DNA from 2 places in the Micrococcus antarcticus genome. Region 2 is predicted to be linked to the other one. Evidence: riboswitches for the same ligand, from Rfam matches in the RefSeq annotation. Region 2 holds a riboswitch; the other holds the start of a gene.
The links. A riboswitch is a leader RNA that binds a small molecule or an ion and turns the genes downstream of it on or off. The one in region 2 is predicted to bind S-adenosylmethionine.
Positions count from the first base shown of each region.

Region 1: it holds a riboswitch for S-adenosylmethionine, as region 2 does, so the genes downstream of both, LG274_RS11290 (bifunctional o-acetylhomoserine/o-acetylserine sulfhydrylase) here and LG274_RS09505 (methionine ABC transporter ATP-binding protein) in region 2, are expected to answer to the same signal.

Region 1 is NZ_CP085253.1:2,425,904-2,430,116, reverse strand. It holds gene LG274_RS11300 (SGNH/GDSL hydrolase family protein) at 1-86, shown strand, start outside; gene LG274_RS11295 (homoserine O-acetyltransferase) at 91-1,218, opposite strand; gene LG274_RS11290 (bifunctional o-acetylhomoserine/o-acetylserine sulfhydrylase) at 1,215-2,591, opposite strand; SAM riboswitch class IV at 2,714-2,831, opposite strand; gene LG274_RS11285 (VOC family protein) at 2,996-3,655, shown strand; gene LG274_RS11280 (CPBP family intramembrane glutamic endopeptidase) at 3,732-4,213, opposite strand, start outside.
Region 2 is NZ_CP085253.1:2,017,411-2,021,623, reverse strand. It holds gene LG274_RS09515 (MetQ/NlpA family ABC transporter substrate-binding protein) at 1-711, opposite strand, end outside; gene LG274_RS09510 (methionine ABC transporter permease) at 958-1,623, opposite strand; gene LG274_RS09505 (methionine ABC transporter ATP-binding protein) at 1,625-2,431, opposite strand; SAM riboswitch class I at 2,585-2,676, opposite strand; gene LG274_RS09500 (acyl-CoA dehydrogenase family protein) at 2,879-4,153, opposite strand.

The DNA.
Region 1 (4,213 bases), 410 kb from region 2:
AGCCGCTGTTCGGCGTGGAGATGCCGCACGGCTCGGACCACACGGAGTCGCTGCCGGTCACGCCGCCCGCCGAGCCGGCCTCCTGAGCGGTCAGAGGGCGAGGGTCTCCTTCAGGGCGTCGGCGACCTGCCCGTACTCGGTGAGGAACCCGTCATGGCCGATCGGCGAGACGATCGAGTGGACGGGCACCTCGCCGGGCAGCAGCTCCGCGAGCAGCGCCGACTCCTCGGGCCGGTACAGCCGGTCGGAGTCGACGGCGGCCACGAAGGCCCGCCCGCGGAAGCGCCCCAGCGCCTCGGACAGGCTCCCCCGCCCACGGGCGACGTCGTGGCTCATGAGCGCCTCGGTGAGCACGAGGTAGGAGTTCGCGTCGAACCGCGCGGACAGCTTCGCGGCCTGGTGGTCCAGGTAGGACTCCACCGCGTAGCGTCCCTGCCGCCTCCCGACGGCGGCCCCGAACGGGTCCTCCGCGCCCTGCGGCTCGCGGCCGAAGCGGTACTCGAGCTCCTCGGCCGTGCGGTAGGTGGTGTGGGCGATGCGCCGGGCGATCCCGAGGCCCGTCTCGGGTCCGGGTCCGCCGTAGTAGTCGCCCTCGCGGTGCGCCGGGTCGAGCCGGATGGCCGCGGCCTGCGCCTGGCCCCAGGCGATCTGGTCCGCCGAGGACTGCGCCGTCGAGGCGAGCACCCCGACGCCGGCCACGCGCTCCGGGTGGGAGACCGCCCATTCCAGGGCGCGGGCCCCGCCCATCGACCCGCCGATCACGGCCTGCCACACGTCGATCCCGAGGTGGTCGGCGAGGCGGCGCTCGGCCTCCACCGCGTCGCGCAGCGTGAGGAACGGGAAGCGCGAGCCCCACGGCACGCCGTCGGGGTCGGGCGAGGACGGGCCCGTGGAACCGTGACAGCCGCCCACCATCGCGGGGGCGACGACGAACCAGCGGTCCGTGTCCACCGCCCGGCCGGGGCCGACGAGCGCGTCCCACCAGCCCGGCGTCGGGTCTGCGGCGTGCGCGGCCACGTGCGAGTCGCCCGTGAGGGCGTGCAGCACGAGGACCGCGTTGGAGCCGTCGGCGTCCAGGGTCCCCCACGTCTCGTAGGTGAGGGTGACGTCCGGGAGGAAGCCGCCGGTCTCGGTGGTCAGGGGCCCGACCGAGACGGTGTGGCGGGCGCCCTCGGGGAGGTCGACGGTCAGGGACGGGCGGCTCGCGACCGCGGTCATCGGGTGCCCTCCCCCGCACCGGCCGCCGCCGCGAAGCCGCGCTCCAGGTCGGCGAGGATGTCCTCGACGTCCTCCACGCCGAGCGAGAGGCGCACCAGCCCGGGCGTCACACCGGCGGCGCGCTGCTCGTCCTCGGTGAGCTGGGCGTGGGTGGTGGAGGCCGGGTGCACCACGAGCGAGCGGACGTCGCCGATGTTGGCCACGTGGTGCAGCAGCTCAAGCCCGTCCACGAACGCCGCGCCCGCCTCGGCGCCGCCCGCGATCTCGAAGGAGACGAACGCGCCTGCGCCGCGCGGCAGGTACCGCTGCGCCCGCTCGTGCCACGGGCTGGAGGGCAGGCCGGCGTAGACCACGGAGTCCACGTCGTCGCGCGCCTCGAGCCACGCGGCCACGGCCGTCGCGTTGGCCACGGCGCGCTCCATGCGCAGGGACAGGGTCTCCAGGCCGAGGTTCACCAGGAACGCGTTGAACGGGGAGATGGCCGAGCCGTAGTCGCGCAGCAGCTGCACGCGCGCCTTGAGGATGAAGGCCAGGTTGGCGCCGAGCGGCGAGCCCACCCCCAGGTCCCGCGCGTACACGAGCCCGTGGTAGGACTCGTCCGGCTCGTTGAACCCGGGGAAGCGCTCGGGGTGCTGCGCGAAGTCGAACGTGCCGCCGTCGACGATCACGCCGGCCATGGCGGCGGCGTGCCCGCCGAGGTACTTCGTGGCCGAGTGGGTGACGATGTCCGCGCCGTGCTCAATCGGGCGCAGCAGGTACGGGGTGGCCAGCGTGTTGTCCACGATCAGCGGCACGCCCGCCTCGTGCGCGACGTCGGCCACCGCCCGAACGTCCAGCACGTCGCCCCGGGGGTTGCCGAGGGTCTCCCCGAAGAAGGCCTTGGTGTTCGCCTTCACGGCGGCGCGCCAGGACTCGATGTCGTCCGGATCGGTCACGAACGTCGTCTCCACGCCCACCTTGGCCAGGGTGTGCTTGAAGAGGTTCTGCGTGCCGCCGTAGAGGCTCGCCGAGGCGACGACGTGGTCCCCCGCGCCGGCGACGTTGAGGATCGAGAAGGTCGTGGCCGCCTGGCCGGAGGCCAGCAGCAGCGCGCCCACGCCGCCCTCGAGCGCGGCGACCTTCTCCTCCACCGGGGACTGGGTCGGGTTGCCGATGCGGGTGTAGAGCGGGTCCAGGTCCTTGAGGGCGAACCGGTCCGCCGCCACCTCGGCGGAGGGGAAGTCGAACGAGGTCGTCTGGTAGATGGGCAGGGCCGTCGCGCCGAAGGCGTGCTGGCCGGGGGCGGCGCCGGCGTGGACCTGCGCGGTGGAGAAGCCCCACGCGGCGGCCGGGGTCAGGGGCGTGGTCTCGGCGGGGATGTTCTGGTCGGTCATGGCGGACTCTCCTGAGCTCCTCAGGGGCCGGACCCGCGTCCCTCCCGGCGGTCGGTGCGCCGGGTCGACCCGGCGCCTCGCGCCGGGGGTGCCCCGGCGTCGTCGAGAGGGGCCGAGGGGACGGCCCGCGCTTGCCGGCAGCCCGTGTGGGAGCCGGCCTGGTCGTCACCCGGGGCACCCCACCGCGGAAGGAGGGTTGCCGGTCAGCATGCCGGGGCAAAGACGCTGACTCTCGTGACCGTGCCGCCAGTGTGCCACGAGTGCGGGGCCGATTTCATCGGGCGTGTCACACATGGATACGCTGTGAATCACAGGGGCGGCTCGGAGGTCAAGGGGCCGACGGCGCCGCCCTCCCATCGCGTTCGACGCCCGGCCCGCCCGGGGGTTCGGAGAGGAACAACGCCGTGAACACCTGCCGGATGGACCACGTCTCCTACGCCGCCGGGCCCGAGGGCCTCGAAGCCACCGTGGAGCGCCTCGTCGAGACCCTCGGCATCGACCGCATCAAGGGCGGCGTGCACCCGCGCTTCGGCACCCACAACGCCCTGTTCCCCATGCGGAACGGGCAGTGGCTCGAGGTCGTGGAGGCCATGGACCACCCGGCCTCCCTCAGCGCCCCCTTCGGCCAGCTCGTCCGCGCCCGCTCCGAGCAGGGCGGCGGCTGGATGAGCTGGGCCGTCTCCACCCCGGACATCGGCCGCTTCGAGCGCCGCCTGGAGCGCGAGGCCGTGCCCGGCATCCGCCGCTTCCCCGACGGCCGGGAGCTGTCCTGGCGTCAGATCGGCGTCAAGGGCACCCTTGCCGACCCGCAGCTGCCGTTCATCGTGCGCTGGGCCGACGGCCAGGAGGACATGCACCCGTCCCAGGCCGCCGAGCCGCAGGCCTCCATCGACAAGGTGGCCATCGCCGGCTCCCGCGACCGCCTCATCGAGTGGCTCGGCGGCGAGCAGGTCGGCGAGGAGGACGGGGTCGCGGACGTCGACGTCGACTACCTCGCCCCCTCCGGCACCCCGGGCATCGTCTCGGTGACCTTCACGACTCCCGCGGGCCCGGTCACCCTCTGACCCCTCCTCCCCGCCCGGACGGACCACGACGACGCCGGCCCCGCCTCCCCGAGGCGGGGCCGGCCTCGTCCGGGGCTCAGACCCCGAGCAGCCCTGCCTCGTGCAGCAGCGGATACGCCACGAACCCGGCCGCGTCCAGCAGGAAGTGGGCGAGGACGAGAGGCATGACCCGGCGCGTGCGCAGCAGCACCAGGGTGAACACCACCCCCATGAGCGCGTTGCCGATGCCCGGCCCCACGCCCTGGTAGAGGTGGTAGCTGCCCCGCAGCACGGCCAGGGCGAGCACCACGGTCCAGATGCGGGCCGGCAGGACGAGGCCCGGGCCCTCCGCGGCGGGCGCGGGGGCTCCGGCGCGCCGGGCGGTGTGCAGCCGCTGGAGCCAGCCGAGGCGGTCGACGAGCCAGACCCCCACGATCACCTCCTCCACGAGCGCGTGCCGCGCGGCCGAGAGCAGCAGCACGGGGACCTGGTACCAGGTGTCGTCGAGGGCGGCGGCGACGATCGCCGTCGTGACCCCGGCAGCGCGGCCGGCCGCGTACACCGCGAGCGTGCCCAGGC
Region 2 (4,213 bases):
GTAGGCCACCACTCCTCCCTCGTAGTCGGCGTACCACTGCTGGACCTCCGGAGAGTGGTAGGCCTCCTGCAGGACCCGTGCGGCCTCGGTGTCCCGGAAGTCCGCCTTGGCAGCGACGACGACGGAGAACGGCAGCTGGACCCCCGGGTCGTCCTCCAGGATCAAGGTGGACTCGTCGACGTCGTACCCCGCCTCCGCGATGAGGCGGACGAACCCGAAGCCCGCGGCGACGTCAGGGAGAGTCTGGGCGAGCGACTGCTGGTCCACCTCGACGAACTCGACCTTCTTCGGATTGGACGTGATGTCGCGCTGGGACAGCTGGGTCACCGGCTTGTCGGGATCGACCTCGATCACACCCGCCTCTGCCAACAGCTGGAGCGCACGGCCGTTGTTGGAGGTGTCCACCGGGATGGAGATCTTGGCCCCCTGCGGCAGGTCGTCGAAGGAGTCGAGGGTGAGGGAGAAGAGGCCGCTGCGTCCGTAGTAGACGGAGAACAGCGGCTCCACGGCCGTGCCGTTGTCCCTGTTGAACTGCTTCAGGTAGGCCAGGTGCTGGAAGAAGTTCACGTCATACTCGCCCTGTTGGACGGTGTTGTTGGGCTGGATGATGTCCGTCACGTACGTCGTCTGCAACGTCCACCCCTGGCCCGCGAGCTTCTTCTTCACAAGCTCCGTGGGCTCTTGGTAAGGGGCGGACTCCGTGACGATCATGGAGATCTTCCTGTCCGGAGTGGCGCCGGCCTCCTGGGACGATCCGCAACCGGTGGAGGACAGACCTGCGAAGGCCGTCAAGGCCAGCCCCTGGAGGACACGGCGGCGGGTGGGCCTGGACGACGGTGAGTGGGCGTGCAGGAGCATGGGGGTTACCTTTCGATGAGGCCGCAAGGGCACGGGGGGGGCGATCTCGGGCGGGAGAGTGGCGTACGTGAAAAGGGGCGCGTGCACCGCGCACACAGATCAGGCCAGGCGCTTGTCCGTGCGGCGGACCAGCCGGCCGCCGACGAACTGGACCGCCGTGACCAGCAGGAGCATGGCGAGGATGGCCACCGCCATGACCTCCGTCTCGTAGCGGTAATAGCCGTATCGGATGGCGAAATCGCCGATGCCACCGCCGCCGACGAGTCCGACCATGGCGGAGAACGAGATGAAGCTGACCATGGTGATGGTGATCGATCCGATGAGTGCCGGGCGTGCGTCGACCAGCAGGACGTTGCGGATGATCTGGCCGCGCGTCGCCCCCATCGCGCTTGCCGCCTCGACGGCTCCCCCGCCGAGCTGCGTCATGTTCTGCTCCACGAGCCGGGCAAAGTACGGGATCGCGTTGACGGTGAGGGGCACGATCGCCGCGGCGGTTCCCACGGTTGTCCCCACCACCAGGCGGGTGAACGGGATGATGGCGATGAGCAGGATCAGGAACGGGAAGGAACGGAACACGTTCACCAGGCCTGAGACGAGGCGATGCGCCCGCGGCGACGGGGAGATGCCGCCGGGCGCATGGGTGAAGAGCCACACGCCGAGCGGAATGCCCAGGGCCACGGCCGCTGGGATGGCCACGGCGATCATCAGCAGCGTCTGGCCCAGGGCGACGGTGAGCTCCGGCAGGAGTTCGACGATGCGCTCCATCTCAGGCCACCTCCGCCCCGGCCAGGAGGGGCAGGCTCGGCGCGGCGTCCAGGGGGCCGTCTCGGCGCTCGGCCGGGGGCTCCGGGGGTGGAGTGTGCCCGCGTCCAGCCCGGTCGAGGTGGATGCCCTCAGACACCAGGTAGGCGCCGATGGAGGTGGTGGGTATGAACCGTCCCGAAGACAGGTCCTCCACGCTGAAACTCTCCACCACGCGCCCGGCCTCCATGACGGACACGTCGTCGGCCAACGCCTTGATGACCTCCATCTCGTGGGTCACGATCACCACGGTGATGCCCAGCTGACGGTTGATGTCCGCCAGGTACTGGAGCACCGTGGCCGTGGTGAAGGGGTCGAGGGCGGACGTCGGCTCGTCGCACAGGAGGAGCTTCGGGCGCGTCGCCAGCGCACGGGCAATGGCCACACGTTGCTTCTGCCCTCCGGAGAGTTGCGCGGGGTAGGAGGACGCCTTGTCCGCCAGGTCCACCAGGTCGAGCGCCTCCAGTGCCTGCTTCCGTCGGTTTCGGGCATTGCGCTCGCCGGTGAACTTCAGGCTCAGCTCGACGTTGCCCAAGGCGGTGTGGTTGTGCACGAGGTTGAAGCCCTGGAAGATCATCCCGATCTCATGACGGCGGATCCGTAGCTCGGCCTCGGAGAGGCCCGTGAGCTCTTCGGAATCGAACCACACCTCGCCGGCGGTGGGACGTTGCAGGAGGTTGATGTTGCGCAGAAGGGTGGACTTCCCGGCGCCGCTGAAGCCGATGATGCCGTGGATAGCCCCGGCCGGGATGTCCAGTGAGACGTCGTCCACGGCGGTGAAGGATGCACCGGACGACGACGGCGGGTCCACCACCACGGCGTTCCGTCGGCGCAGCCAAGCGGCCGGCGAGGCAGGCCGGGCCCGCCGCGGAGAGGCCTCCCGGGTGAAGGTGGTCGAGACATGGCGAAGTGAGATCAATGCATTCCTCCATCGGTTCTGGCGGTAGCACCCTGGTCCGTACGGGCGGGCTGCTGCGGCGTCGTCGAGCCAGATCTCTCGGCCGCTCTGGATGGGTGCAATGACTTCATCACACCGGCCCCGCGCCTCACAGCCGGGCCGACCGGCGAGGACGCATCGCGGCCGCCAGGGCCGTGGGGGATCTCGGCGCCGCGCACACGTCGTCACAGGACCGCCCCCACCACGACGACGGCGACGCCCCCGCCCGGGTGCGCCGCCGTCGTCGTGGTGGGGCCACCGTGCCCGCCGACCCCGCCGCGCTCAGTCCTCCGGGACCTCGCCGGCGGAGGTGTACGCGACCGGGGCCGCGCCGTTGACCAGGCGGTCCCCGACCATCCGGACCTTGAACACGGCAGGATCGTGCGTGGCCAGGGTGCGGGCGTTGCGCCAGTGGCGGTCCAGCTGCAGCTCGGTGGAGGTCGCGGAGGCGCCGAGGGTGTCGAAGATCCGGGTGCAGACCTCGAGGACGAAGTCCGGCACCACGGCCTGAGCCCGGTAGGCCGCGTCCATCGCCTCGTCCCACAGGCGGGCGCTCACCTCGCCCTCGACGTCGTCCGGATGGGCCGCGTCCCACGCCGCGGCGGCGTCCATGGCCCTCCCGACCTCGCGCACGAGCAGCCGAGCCGCGCTCACCTGCCCGGCCATGCGCCCCACGATCTCGAGCAGCTGCGGATCCTGCTGCGGGCGGTCCGCCGTGCCGGTGTTGAACGTTCGGGTGCGGGCCTTCAGGAGGGCCACGCCCTCGTCGAGGGCCGCGCGGGCCACGCCCACCTGCAGGGCCAGCAGCGTGGCCTCCTCGAGCACCGGCACGGGCCCGTGCGAACGCGGCACCTCGAGCAGGTCCTCCGCGGCCGCGCCGTCGAGCACCACGGACCCGGTGGCGGTGAGCCGCTGGCCGAATCCGTCCCAGTCATCCTTGATGCGCACGCGCGGCTGGCGCACGCGCACCACCGCGATCGCCCGCTCCGGCTCGCGCACCGCGCCGCCGGCCCGCTTCGAGTTGCGTCGGGAGACGAGGTCGGCCCCGTCCACGCCCACCGTGACGATGGTCCACTGCGCGAACGCCGAGCCCGTGGCGTAGTACTTGTGGCCCGTGACCACCCACGTGCCGCCCTCGTCGCGGGCGGCACGCGCCGCCGCCCGGCCCGGCGCGGCCCCGGATCCGGCGCGCTCCGCGAGGGCGGAGCCGGCCCACTCCCCCGCGGCGGCGTGAGGCATCCAGGCCTTCCTCAGGCGCTGAGGCTGGTCGTCGACGGCGGCCACGAACACCAGGTGCGAACGCCACAGGTGTGCGGTGTTCACGTCCCGCGCGGCGAGGTCGGCCAGCAGGCGCAGCACCGTCTCGTGCCCGGCTCCGCGCCCGCCGAACTCGGCCGGGACGCTGACCTTCCCCAGCCCGGCCTCCTGGAGCCGCTGCTGCGCCACGAAGGGCAGGTGGCGCCCGGCCTCGCGGGCCCGCTCGCCCTGGGCGGCGGCGTGGAACACCTCGGCGAACTCGGCGGAGAGGGATGCGTGGTCGGCGGCGGGGCTCTGCATGGGCACCACTCTTCCAGAGCGCCCCGGGGGTGCCGGGCAGCCGGCGGCGCGGCAGGCGGC